DNA from 3 places in the Allobosea sp. LjRoot90 genome. Region 1 is predicted to be linked to each of the others. Evidence: predicted binding sites of a transcription regulator. Region 1 holds the regulator's gene; each other region holds the start of a gene.
The links. The regulator PhoB, encoded in region 1, activates phosphate uptake and scavenging genes when phosphate is short. The targets are predictions, from matches to a motif close to TGTCATNNANCTGTCAT.

Region 1 (3,371 bases):
CACTATCGCGCAGAAGCCCGAGGTGATCCTGTTCGACGAGCCGACCTCGGCGCTCGACCCGATCTCGACCGGCAAGATCGAGGACCTGCTCGAGCAGCTCAAGGCCGACTTCACCATCGTCATCGTCACCCACAACATGCAGCAGGCGGCCCGCATCTCGCAGTACACCGCCTTCATGTATCTCGGTGAGGTGATCGAGTTCGACGCCACCAACAACATCTTCATGAACCCGCATAAGAAGCAGACGCAGGACTACGTCACCGGCCGTTTCGGCTGACGTCCGCAAGTCCGCTCGCCTCCGTCACAGGATACGCCCCGATGTCCGACCATATCGTCCGCTCCTACGACGCCGATCTCGAAGGGCTGCGCCGCAGCCTCGCCGAGATGGGCGGCATGTCCGAGCGCATGCTCGGCGACTCGACCGTGGCGCTGGTGCGCCGCGACACCGCGCTCGCCCAGAAGATCATCAGCGCCGACCAGCGCCTCGACAATCTCCAGCGCGATGTCGAGGAGAAGGCGGTGCTGACCATCGCCCGGCGCCAGCCGCTCGCCAACGACCTGCGCGAGCTGATCTCGGCGATCCGCATCGCCGCCGATATCGAGCGCGTCGGCGACCTCGCCAAGAACATCGCCAAGCGCGCCGTCGCCATCTCCGGCCAGTTCTCGCCGCCGCATCGGGCCGTCGTCGGTCTCGAGCATATGAGCCGCCTGGTCCAGGCCCAGCTCAAGGACGTGCTCGACGCCTATGCCGCCAGCAACGAGCAGAAGGCGATGGAGGTCTGGCGCCGCGACGACGAGATCGACGCGCTCTACACCTCGCTGTTCCGCGAACTCCTGACCTACATGATGGAGGACCCGCGCAACATCACCTTCTGCACGCACCTTCTGTTCTGTGCCAAGAATGTCGAGCGCATCGGCGACCACACCACCAACATCGCCGAGACCATCCATTATCTCGTCACCGGCCAGTCCATAGACGAGACCCGGCCGAAGCTCGACACCACCAACATCCTCGTCGACTTGCCAACGGCCAATGGCTGAACCGGCCCAGGATTGAACGGACGCTGACATGCCCGCACGCATCCTGATCGTCGAGGACGAGGAGCCGCTGACCCTGCTCCTGCGCTATAATCTCGAGGCCGAAGGCTTCGAGGTCGACAGCGTGGCGCGCGGCGACGATGCCGAGCTCCATCTGCGCGATCACACGCCGGACCTCGTCCTGCTCGACTGGATGCTGCCCGGCCTCTCCGGCATCGAGCTCTGCCGGCGCCTGCGCACGCGGCGCGATACCGAGCGCGTGCCGATCATCATGCTGACGGCGCGCGGCGAGGAGACTGAGCGCGTGCGCGGCCTCGCCACCGGCGCCGACGATTATGTCGTCAAGCCGTTCTCGTTGCCCGAGCTGATCGCCCGCATCCAGGCGCTGCTGCGCCGGGCCAAGCCCGGCCATGTCGCCGGCCTGCTCGCGGCCGGTGATCTCGAGCTCGACCGCACGACGCGGCGCGTCCGCAGGGCCGGCGCCGAGCTGCATCTCGGGCCGACCGAATTCCGCCTGCTCGAATTCCTGATGCAGGCGCCCGGCCGCGTCTATTCGCGCGCGCAACTGCTCGACGCGGTCTGGGGCCGCGACGTCTATATCGACGAGCGCACCGTCGACGTCCATGTCGGGCGCCTGCGCAAGGCGATCACCCCGGCCAATGCCAAGGATCCGCTGCGTACCGTGCGCGGCGCCGGCTACGCCTTCGACGAGACCTTTGCGCGCGCCTGACGCTTCCGTCAGCGCGGCGCTGCGACGATGACCGCTGCACCGGCGAGGCAGAGCGCCGCGCCGGCTAGATCGTAGCGATCCGGTGCGACCTTCTCGATGAGCGCCATCCAGGCCAGCGACGCGACGATATAAACACCGCCATAAGCGGCGAAGGCGCGCCCGGCCGCAGGGCTGTCGACCAGCGTCAGCAGCCAGGCGAAGGTTGCGAGCGCGACCAGACCCGGCAGCAGCCACCAAACTGGCTTGTCCAGTTTCAGCCAGGCCCAGAAGGCGAAGCAGCCGGCGATCTCGGCCAGCGCCGCTCCCGCATAGATCGCGAGCGTAGCCATTACGTGCCCGGCCCGAAGGCTGCGGCCAGCCGAGCGAAGGCTGGGCGATAGGCCTCAGACGCCAGCGGCGTCAGCAATTGGGCCTCGCCGAAAGTGAACCAGCCGATCTCGCTATGTTCGTCATTGCTGATCGCGGGTTCGCCGCCGGTCCATTCGGTCACAGTGAACAGATGCCACAGCGCGGGGGTGACGCCGTCCGTCTCCGTCGTCTCGATGGTCTCGAAATGGCGAAAGCTTGTCGGCGTGATGTCGATCTCCTCCTGAAGCTCGCGGACAAGCGCCGTCTCCGCCGCCTCGCCGGGCTCGAGGTGACCACCAATCGTATCCCAGCAGGATGGGCGGTTCCGGCGATGCGGCGACCTCAGCCCCAGCAGGAGCCGCCCCTCCCTGATCGGCAGGGCGCAGGCGTATTCGATCGGGCTAGGTCCGGGGATGTTCATGGATGCCTCGTGCATCGAACCTGGCCGTCGACGAAAAAAGCCGGCCCAGGGGCCGGCTTCTGTAACCGTTTAATCGGCGGCGGTCGTCAGGCGCGGATCACCTTGCGATCGCGGCGCCGATCGCCAGCCGGCTGGTAGGCGATGCGGGCGTGATAGGCGCAATAGGGCATTCCGGTCGTGCTGCGGCCGCCGCAGAAGCGGAATTCCGGGGTGGTCGGGTCGCCCATCGGCCAGCGGCACATATATTCGCGCAGTTCCATGATGGTGACCCGCTCGGAGAACGGCACGACCACGTCCTCGGACGGAGCCGGCTCGCGCGCGACCTGCGCTTCGGCTTCGATCTCCGGCGCGAACTGCGGGGCGAGCGCGGTATTGCCGCGGGTCAAGCCGGCGCCGCCAGCACTGTGATGGCCGGCCGGGTGGCTCGGCGGGCGGGCCACCGGCTTGCGCGGGCGCGGTGTCGCCGAGCCCGGGCTCTTGGCGCGGCCCGACAGGCCGAGGCGATGCACCTTGCCGATGACGGCATTGCGCGTGACGCTGCCGAGCTCCGCTGCGATCTGGCTCGCGCTCAGGCCGTCGTTCCAGAGCTTCTTCAGCAGTTCGACGCGTTCCTCGGTCCAGGCTCCGGCTTCGGTCATGGAGTTGCACCTGTCTTCGTCATGCCCCGCCGGCGCGCCGGCGAGGCATAGGGAAAGATCATGGCGGAATCCGATACCGGCAGCCTCCGTTGCTGAACGGAAGCCGTTACGCCCGGGACTGACGATACTGGAGACGCCGCACGAGATGTCGTATCTGACGAGAGGGACCATACAATATGGCCTGACTCGGCCACAA
Region 2 (3,371 bases), on a different contig from region 1:
AGAACATCGAGCCCTGGTGCGTCTCGCGCCAGCTCTGGTGGGGGCATCAGATCCCGGCTTGGTACGGACCGCCTGACTTCCAGCCAGATCAGAACGGTACATTTCCAAATGCCTGTGAACCAAACTGTTTTGTGGCGGAAAGCGAAGCAGAAGCGATCGCTCTCGCCAGAGAACACTATAGGGGGGCGAATGTAATTGTTACTGCCTCCGAACATGAGGCTGACGAGTTTCATCACGATCCGGCAAGCGCGGGATCAATCTATGATCCGCCAGAAGGGCAGACAGTACCCATTTGGCGCGACGAGGACGTGCTCGACACCTGGTTCTCGTCCGCCCTGTGGCCATTCTCGACGCTGGGCTGGCCCGAGGAGACGGCCGAGCTCAAGCGCTACTATCCGACCGCGACGCTGGTCACCGGCTTCGACATCATCTTCTTCTGGGTCGCCCGGATGATGATGATGGGCCTCAACTTCATGGACGAGGTGCCGTTCCGCGACGTCTATCTCCACGCGATGGTTCGCGATGAGAAGGGCGCGAAGATGTCGAAGTCGAAAGGCAACGTCATCGATCCGCTCGTGCTCATCGACACCTATGGCGCGGATGCGCTGCGCTTTACCTTCGCGGCGATGGCGGCGCAGGGGCGCGACATCAAGCTCGCCACTTCGCGCGTCGAGGGCTACCGCAACTTCGCGACCAAGATCTGGAACGCGGCCCGCTTCGCCGAAATCAATGGCTGCCTGCGGGCCGAGGGCTTCGACCCGGCCGCGGTGAAGCTGCCGCTCAACCGCTGGATTCTCTCCGAGGCGGCGCGCACGGCCGAGACGGTCGCCGCCGGCATCGAGAGCTTCAAGTTCAACGAGGCGGCGGACGGAGCCTATCGCTTCGTCTGGGGCCAGTTCTGCGACTGGTATCTCGAACTGTCGAAGCCGGTGCTGCAGGCCGAGGAGCTCGACGCGGCCGGTACCGCGGCGCGGGCGGAGACGCAGGCGACGGTGGCGCATGTCATCGACCTGATCTGCCAGCTGCTGCACCCGTTCATGCCGTTCCTGACCGAGGAGCTCTGGGCGCAGAAGGCCAATGCCGGCGCGGCTCGCGCGGTGCCGGCTGGGGAGGCGGGTCTCGTCTGCCTGACGCGCTGGCCTGAGCTTGCCGCGCTCGTCGACGAGGCGGCGGAGGCCGAGATCGGCTTCGTGGTCGATCTCATCTCCGACATCCGCTCGATCCGCTCGGAGACCAATGTGCCGGGCGGAACGCAGGTGCCGCTGGTGCTGGTCAAGGCGAGTGTGGCGACGAAGGCGGCGGTCGAGGCCTGGGCACCGATGATCGAGCGGCTGGCGCGGCTCTCCGCGATCGAGTTCGCCGAGCAGGCCCCTGGCCAGTCGGCTCAGATGATCGTGCGCGGCGAGGTTGCGGCGCTGCCGCTCGCCGGCATCATCGATCTCGATGCCGAGCGGGCGCGCCTGACCAAGGAGCTCGCCAAGCTCGACCAGGACATCGTCGCGGTCGAACGCAAGCTCGGCAATCCCGACTTCATGGCGCGCGCGCCGGAGGAGATCGTCGAGGAGAACCGCGAGCGCAAAGCGGCGGCCGAGGCTCGCAAGCTCAAGATCGCGGAGGCGCTGGAACGGCTGCAATAGCAGGGCGCGATCTGGAACCTCATACGTCATTCCGGGGCGATGCGGAGCATCGAGCCCGGAACCCATAACCGCTGAAGGCGCAGAACCGGGCGCTGCCCTTTCGGAGCCTCTTCCTGCTGCCACAGCGGTTATGGGTTCCGGGCTCTTCGCTGCGCGAAGCCCCGGAATGACGGCGAGGTTCCACGCAGGATCAACTCGCTCCGGCGCCGTCTCCTGTCACGTGCGCGTCAGACGAAACTTGGTATGGTTCCAGGCAATGAGCCTGGAGCCCCACCATGTTCCGCCGCAACGCCTTCGGTCAGTTCACCGTTGATGACTTCCTGACCGAGGCCGGCACGCCGTCGCGGCGGCGGTTCCTGACCGGGCTCGCCGCCTCCGGCCTGCTGCTGACCGGCGGCGGCGTCATCGACCAGCGCGTCTGGGCCAATCCGGTCTTCGCCGCCTATCCGTTCGGCCTCGGCATCGCCTCGGGCGACCCGTCCGCCGACGGCTTCGTGATCTGGACCAAGCTCGCGCCGCTGCCGCTTGCCCGCAATGGCGGCATGCCGATGAAGGCGGTCGAGGTCGCCTATGAGATCGCGACCGAAGCCAATATGCGCGGGAGCGTACAGCGGGGCACGGCGCTGGCGCGGCCGGAGCTCGGGCATGCGGTCCATGTCGAGATCGCCGGGCTGGAGCCGAACCGCGACTATTTCTACCGCTTCAGCTGCGGCGGCGAGCGCACCATGATCGGCCGGGCCAGGACACTGCCGGTCGCGGGGGCGAGCGTCGAGCGGGTGAATTTCGGCGTGCTCGGCTGCCAGCGCTACGAGGACGGCTTCTTCAGCGCGTTCCGCCATGTCGCCGATGAGCGCTTCGACTTCATCTTCCACTATGGCGACTACATCTACGAGTACCGAATGGTCAGGCCGAATGAGCGGCCGCTGCCGGTTGCTCGCGTCATGCCCGGCGAGCCCGATGAGATCTACTCGCTTGCCGACTACCGTCAGCGCTACGCCATCTACAAGATGGATCCCGATCTCCAGCTCGCTCACGCTTCGGCGCCCTGGATCGTCTCCTTCGACGACCATGAGGTCGACAACAACTTCGCCGGCATGGTCTCGGAGGAGAACATTCCGCCGGAGATCTTCGCGCTGCGCCGCGCTGCCGGCTTCCAGGCCTGGTACGAGCATATGCCGCTGCGCCGGACCTCACTGCCGAACGGGCCGTCGATCCAGGCCTATCGCCGCTTCCACTATGGCGATCTCGCCCAGATCGACGTGCTCGACACCCGCCAGTTCCGCAGCGACCAGCCCTGCGGCGACGGCTCGCACGCTGCCTGCGCCGATGCGCTGAAGCCTGAGAACACCATGCTCGGCGAGAGGCAGGAGGCCTGGCTCGGCGAAGGCCTGCGCGCCTCGAAGGCGAGCTGGAACGTGCTGGCGCAGCAGGTGATGCTCATGCGCCACGACCGCGATCCGGACCCGGAGAAGGTCGGCTACAGCATGGACAAGTGGGACGGCGCGGTCGCGGCCCGCAAGCGGCTGTTCGACACGCTGGAGAGCGCCAGGATCGGCAATGCCGTGGTCCTGACCGGCGACATTCACCAGAACTGGGCTGGCGAGCTCAAGGCCGATTTCAACGATCCCAAATCGAAGACGCTCGGCGTCGAGTTCGTCGCGACCTCGATCACCTCCGGAGGCGATGGCGCCGACATGACCAAGGCCGGGCAGGCGGGGCTGAAGAAGAACCCGC
Region 3 (3,371 bases), on a different contig from region 1:
TGAAGACCGTCTTGCCGAGCCCGTCCGGCACGACCGCGGTTTCCGGCACGACCAGCGCGTTCTCCCGCTTGTCGACCATGATCGTCACGCGGGCGAACAGGCCGGGCTTCAGGACGAGGTCGGCATTGGGCACGAAGGCGCGCAGCTTGACCGCCCGGCCATTGACGTCGACGACCGGATCGATCGCGAAAATCTTACCGGTGAAGGGCCGATCGGGCACCGCATCGACCTTGAGCTGGATCGGCTGGCCGACCTTGAGCTGGGTCAGGTAGATCTCCGGCACGCGGAAATCGACCTTGATCGGGTCGATACTGGTCAGCGTGATCAGCTGCTTGCCGATCGAGACATAGTCGCCGACGCCGACGGCGCGCAGGCCGACCACGCCGTTGAACGGCGCCTTGATCGTCGCCAGCGCGAGCTTGGCCTGGGCGAGCTGCAGGCGCGCCTCCTGCGAGGCGAGCTGCGCCGTCGCCTGCTCGAGCGCGACCTGGGTCCCGGCGCCGCGCTGAACCAGCGAGCGGTTGCGGTCATAGGTGTCGCGCGCCAGCGAGAGATCGGCCTGGGACTGCTTCTGCTCTGCGTCGAGGATGGCGGTGTCGAGCATGACCAGCGGCTGGTCCTTACTGACCCGCTCGCCCTCCTTGAAGCCGAGCGCGACGACGCGGCCGGCAATCTCGGGAGCGATCACGACGGATTCTTCGGCCGCGAGTGTCCCGAGGGCCTCGACCTCTTCGGCGACCGTGGCGAGCTCGATCGTCCCGACTTCGACAGGGACGGCGGGGTTCGGCGCGCTGGCGACGCCTTGCGCCTGCGCCTGCTGATTGGTCGGCTTATAGTGGTAGCGGTAGCCATAGTACCCACCGCCCGCCAGCCCGGCGACAAGGATAAGGAGGAGAAAACGCTTCATCAGGCTGGACGCTCCGGTACCGCGGACATATTCTAGACTGGACGGTCTAGTTTGATAAGCACCCTTTAAGGGCGGAAGCGTGACGGAATGATCAATGCACGGACGCACTAGCGCCGCCGCTGCAGAAGCAAAAGCGATGCCGGCCGAAAAATCACGGCCGGACAAACATGACGCGATCACCCGGGCCGCTTCGGAGACGTTCCTGGCCGAGGGCTTCGACCGGGCCAGCCTCGACCAGATCGCCCAGCGCGCCGGCGTCTCCAAGCAGACCATCTACAGCCATTTCGCCGACAAGCAGGCGCTGTTCCTGGCGATCTGCACCGAACTCACTGAAAAGCTGACGATTCCATTGCGCCGTCCGCGCAGCGAAACCGGCGATCTGCGGGCCATCCTGCTGCGTCTCGGCGAGGACGCTCTGGCGATGATGCTGCACCCCGCCTCGCTCGATCTGCATCGCCTGATCGTCGGGGCGGCCGCGCGTTTTCCCGAACTCGGACAGGCCGCCTACGATACCGGCGCAGGGCGCATGATCACGGATCTCGCCGCTTTGCTGGAGGAGCGTTCACGATCCGGTGATGGTCTGTCGCGTCCCCTGACCGCTGGCGAGCCAGTGATGCTGGCCGAGCAGTTCATCGGCATGCTCCGCGGCTTCCATCAGGTTCGCGGCCTGCTCGGCATCGCCGCCGTTCCATCGGCTGAGCGCAAATCCTACGTCGCCGCCTGCGTCGACCTGCTGCTGCGAGCGGCCTGACGCCACGCCGCTCCAGCGGCTCGCGCGACGATATGGTTGACGGCCGATGACCGTCTGCCCCTTCGGCGCCCCGAAACACCCCTCCTGTCACGGCGCTGTCATCTGTCGCCGATACCGCATCATCCCGCAATCGCGGGAGAGTAGTTGATGCTGCGTATCGAAGGTCTGACCAAGCGTTTCGGTGGCAAGGCCGCCGTCGACAACGTCAACCTGTCGATTCCGCGCGGCGAGATGGTCGGCATCATCGGCCGCTCGGGCGCCGGCAAGTCGACGCTGCTGCGCATGCTGAACCGCCTCGCCGACGCCAGCGACGGCCGCATCCTCAGCGAGGAGCGCGACGTCACCGCCCTGCGTGGCGCTGCGCTCAGGGGCTGGCGGCGCGACACGGCGATGATCTTCCAGCAGTTCAACCTGGTCGGCCGGCTCGACGTGCTGACCAATGTCCTGCTCGGCCGCCTGAACCATCGCTCCGCCGCGCTGACGCTGGTCAAGAGCTTCTCGCAGGACGACAAGGTCCGTGCCATCGCGGCACTCGAGCGGCTCGATATGGGGCATCTGCTGTCGCAGCGCGCCGAGACCCTCTCCGGCGGCCAGCAGCAGCGCGTCGCCATCGCCCGCGCGCTGGTGCAGGAGCCGAAGATCATCCTCGCCGACGAGCCGATCGCCTCGCTCGATCCACGCAATACGCAAATCGTCATGGACGCGCTGTTCCGCATCAATCGCGAGGACGGCATCACGGTGATCTGCAATCTCCACCACCTCGACATCGCCGCGAAGTACTGCGACCGGCTGATCGGCATGGCCGCCGGCAAGGTCGTATTCGACGGCCCCCCGCATGCGCTGACCAGCGAGCTCGCCGCAGAGCTCTACGGCATCGAGGCCAAGGATGCCGGAGCCGAGGCGCTCGACCAACTCGACGCCATCGCCACCGAAGAAGCCCAGCGCGCCAAGCAGAACGTCGCCTGAAACAGCCGGCGGCGCGCCCGAGCCTGCACTTACGTCTGACCTTTCATCGCCGATCTTTTAAAAAAGGAGCACTCTCATGCTGACCCGTCGTCATACGCTCACGCTTGCCGCAGCCGGCCTTGCCGCGACGCTCGCCGCTCCGGCTTTCGCCCAGGATTGGAAGGCGAAGTATCCCGAGCTCGTCTTCGCCATCATCCCGTCCGAGAACGCGTCTGGCGTCGTCGAGCGCTACACCCCCTTCGTCAACTATCTCGCGAAGGAACTCGGCACCAAGGTGACCCTGCGCATCGCCAACGACTACGCCGCGATCATCGAGGGCCAGCGCGCCGGCAACATCCACATCGGCATGTACGGCCCGGCCTCCTTCGCTCGCGCGCTGATGACCGGCGCCAAGATCGACGCCTTCGCGATTGAGACCAATATCGACGGCACCAAGGGCTACTACTCGGTCTTCTACGTGAAGAAGGATTCGCCCTATCAGAAGGTCGAGGACCTCAAGGGCAAGAATCTCGGCCTCGTCGACCCGAACTCGACCTCCGGCAACAATGTCCCGCGCTTCGCGCTCGACGGCATGAAGATCGAGCCCGAGACCTTCTTCGGCAAGGTCGTCTACACCGGCAGCCACGAGAACGCGGTGATCGCGCTCGGCCAGGGCACCGTCGACGTCGCCGCCAACTGGTGGAATGACGAGCAGGAATCGAACCTCCTGCGCATGGACCGCAAGAAGATGGTCAAGGCGGACGATTT

Region 2: ACSQ3M_RS01705 (alkaline phosphatase D family protein) is a predicted target of PhoB. The motif match lies at 1,852-1,868, and genes of this name have one in related genera.
Region 3: phnC (phosphonate ABC transporter ATP-binding protein) is a predicted target of PhoB. The motif match lies at 1,744-1,760, and genes of this name have one in related genera.

The regions. Positions count from the first base shown of each region.
Region 1 is NZ_CAXUTF020000006.1:161,859-165,229, reverse strand. Features, by position in the region: gene pstB (phosphate ABC transporter ATP-binding protein PstB) at 1-277, shown strand, start outside; gene phoU (phosphate signaling complex protein PhoU) at 319-1,041, shown strand; gene phoB (phosphate regulon transcriptional regulator PhoB) at 1,070-1,768, shown strand; gene ACSQ3M_RS21440 (YnfA family protein) at 1,777-2,097, opposite strand; gene ACSQ3M_RS21435 (NUDIX hydrolase) at 2,097-2,537, opposite strand; gene ACSQ3M_RS21430 (GcrA family cell cycle regulator) at 2,624-3,175, opposite strand.
Region 2 is NZ_CAXUTF020000001.1:363,718-367,088, forward strand. Features, by position in the region: gene ACSQ3M_RS01700 (valine--tRNA ligase) at 1-1,637, shown strand, start outside; gene ACSQ3M_RS01705 (alkaline phosphatase D family protein) at 1,913-3,371, shown strand, end outside.
Region 3 is NZ_CAXUTF020000004.1:70,202-73,572, reverse strand. Features, by position in the region: gene ACSQ3M_RS15850 (efflux RND transporter periplasmic adaptor subunit) at 1-907, opposite strand, end outside; gene ACSQ3M_RS15845 (TetR/AcrR family transcriptional regulator) at 1,002-1,658, shown strand; gene phnC (phosphonate ABC transporter ATP-binding protein) at 1,806-2,624, shown strand; gene phnD (phosphonate ABC transporter substrate-binding protein) at 2,701-3,371, shown strand, end outside.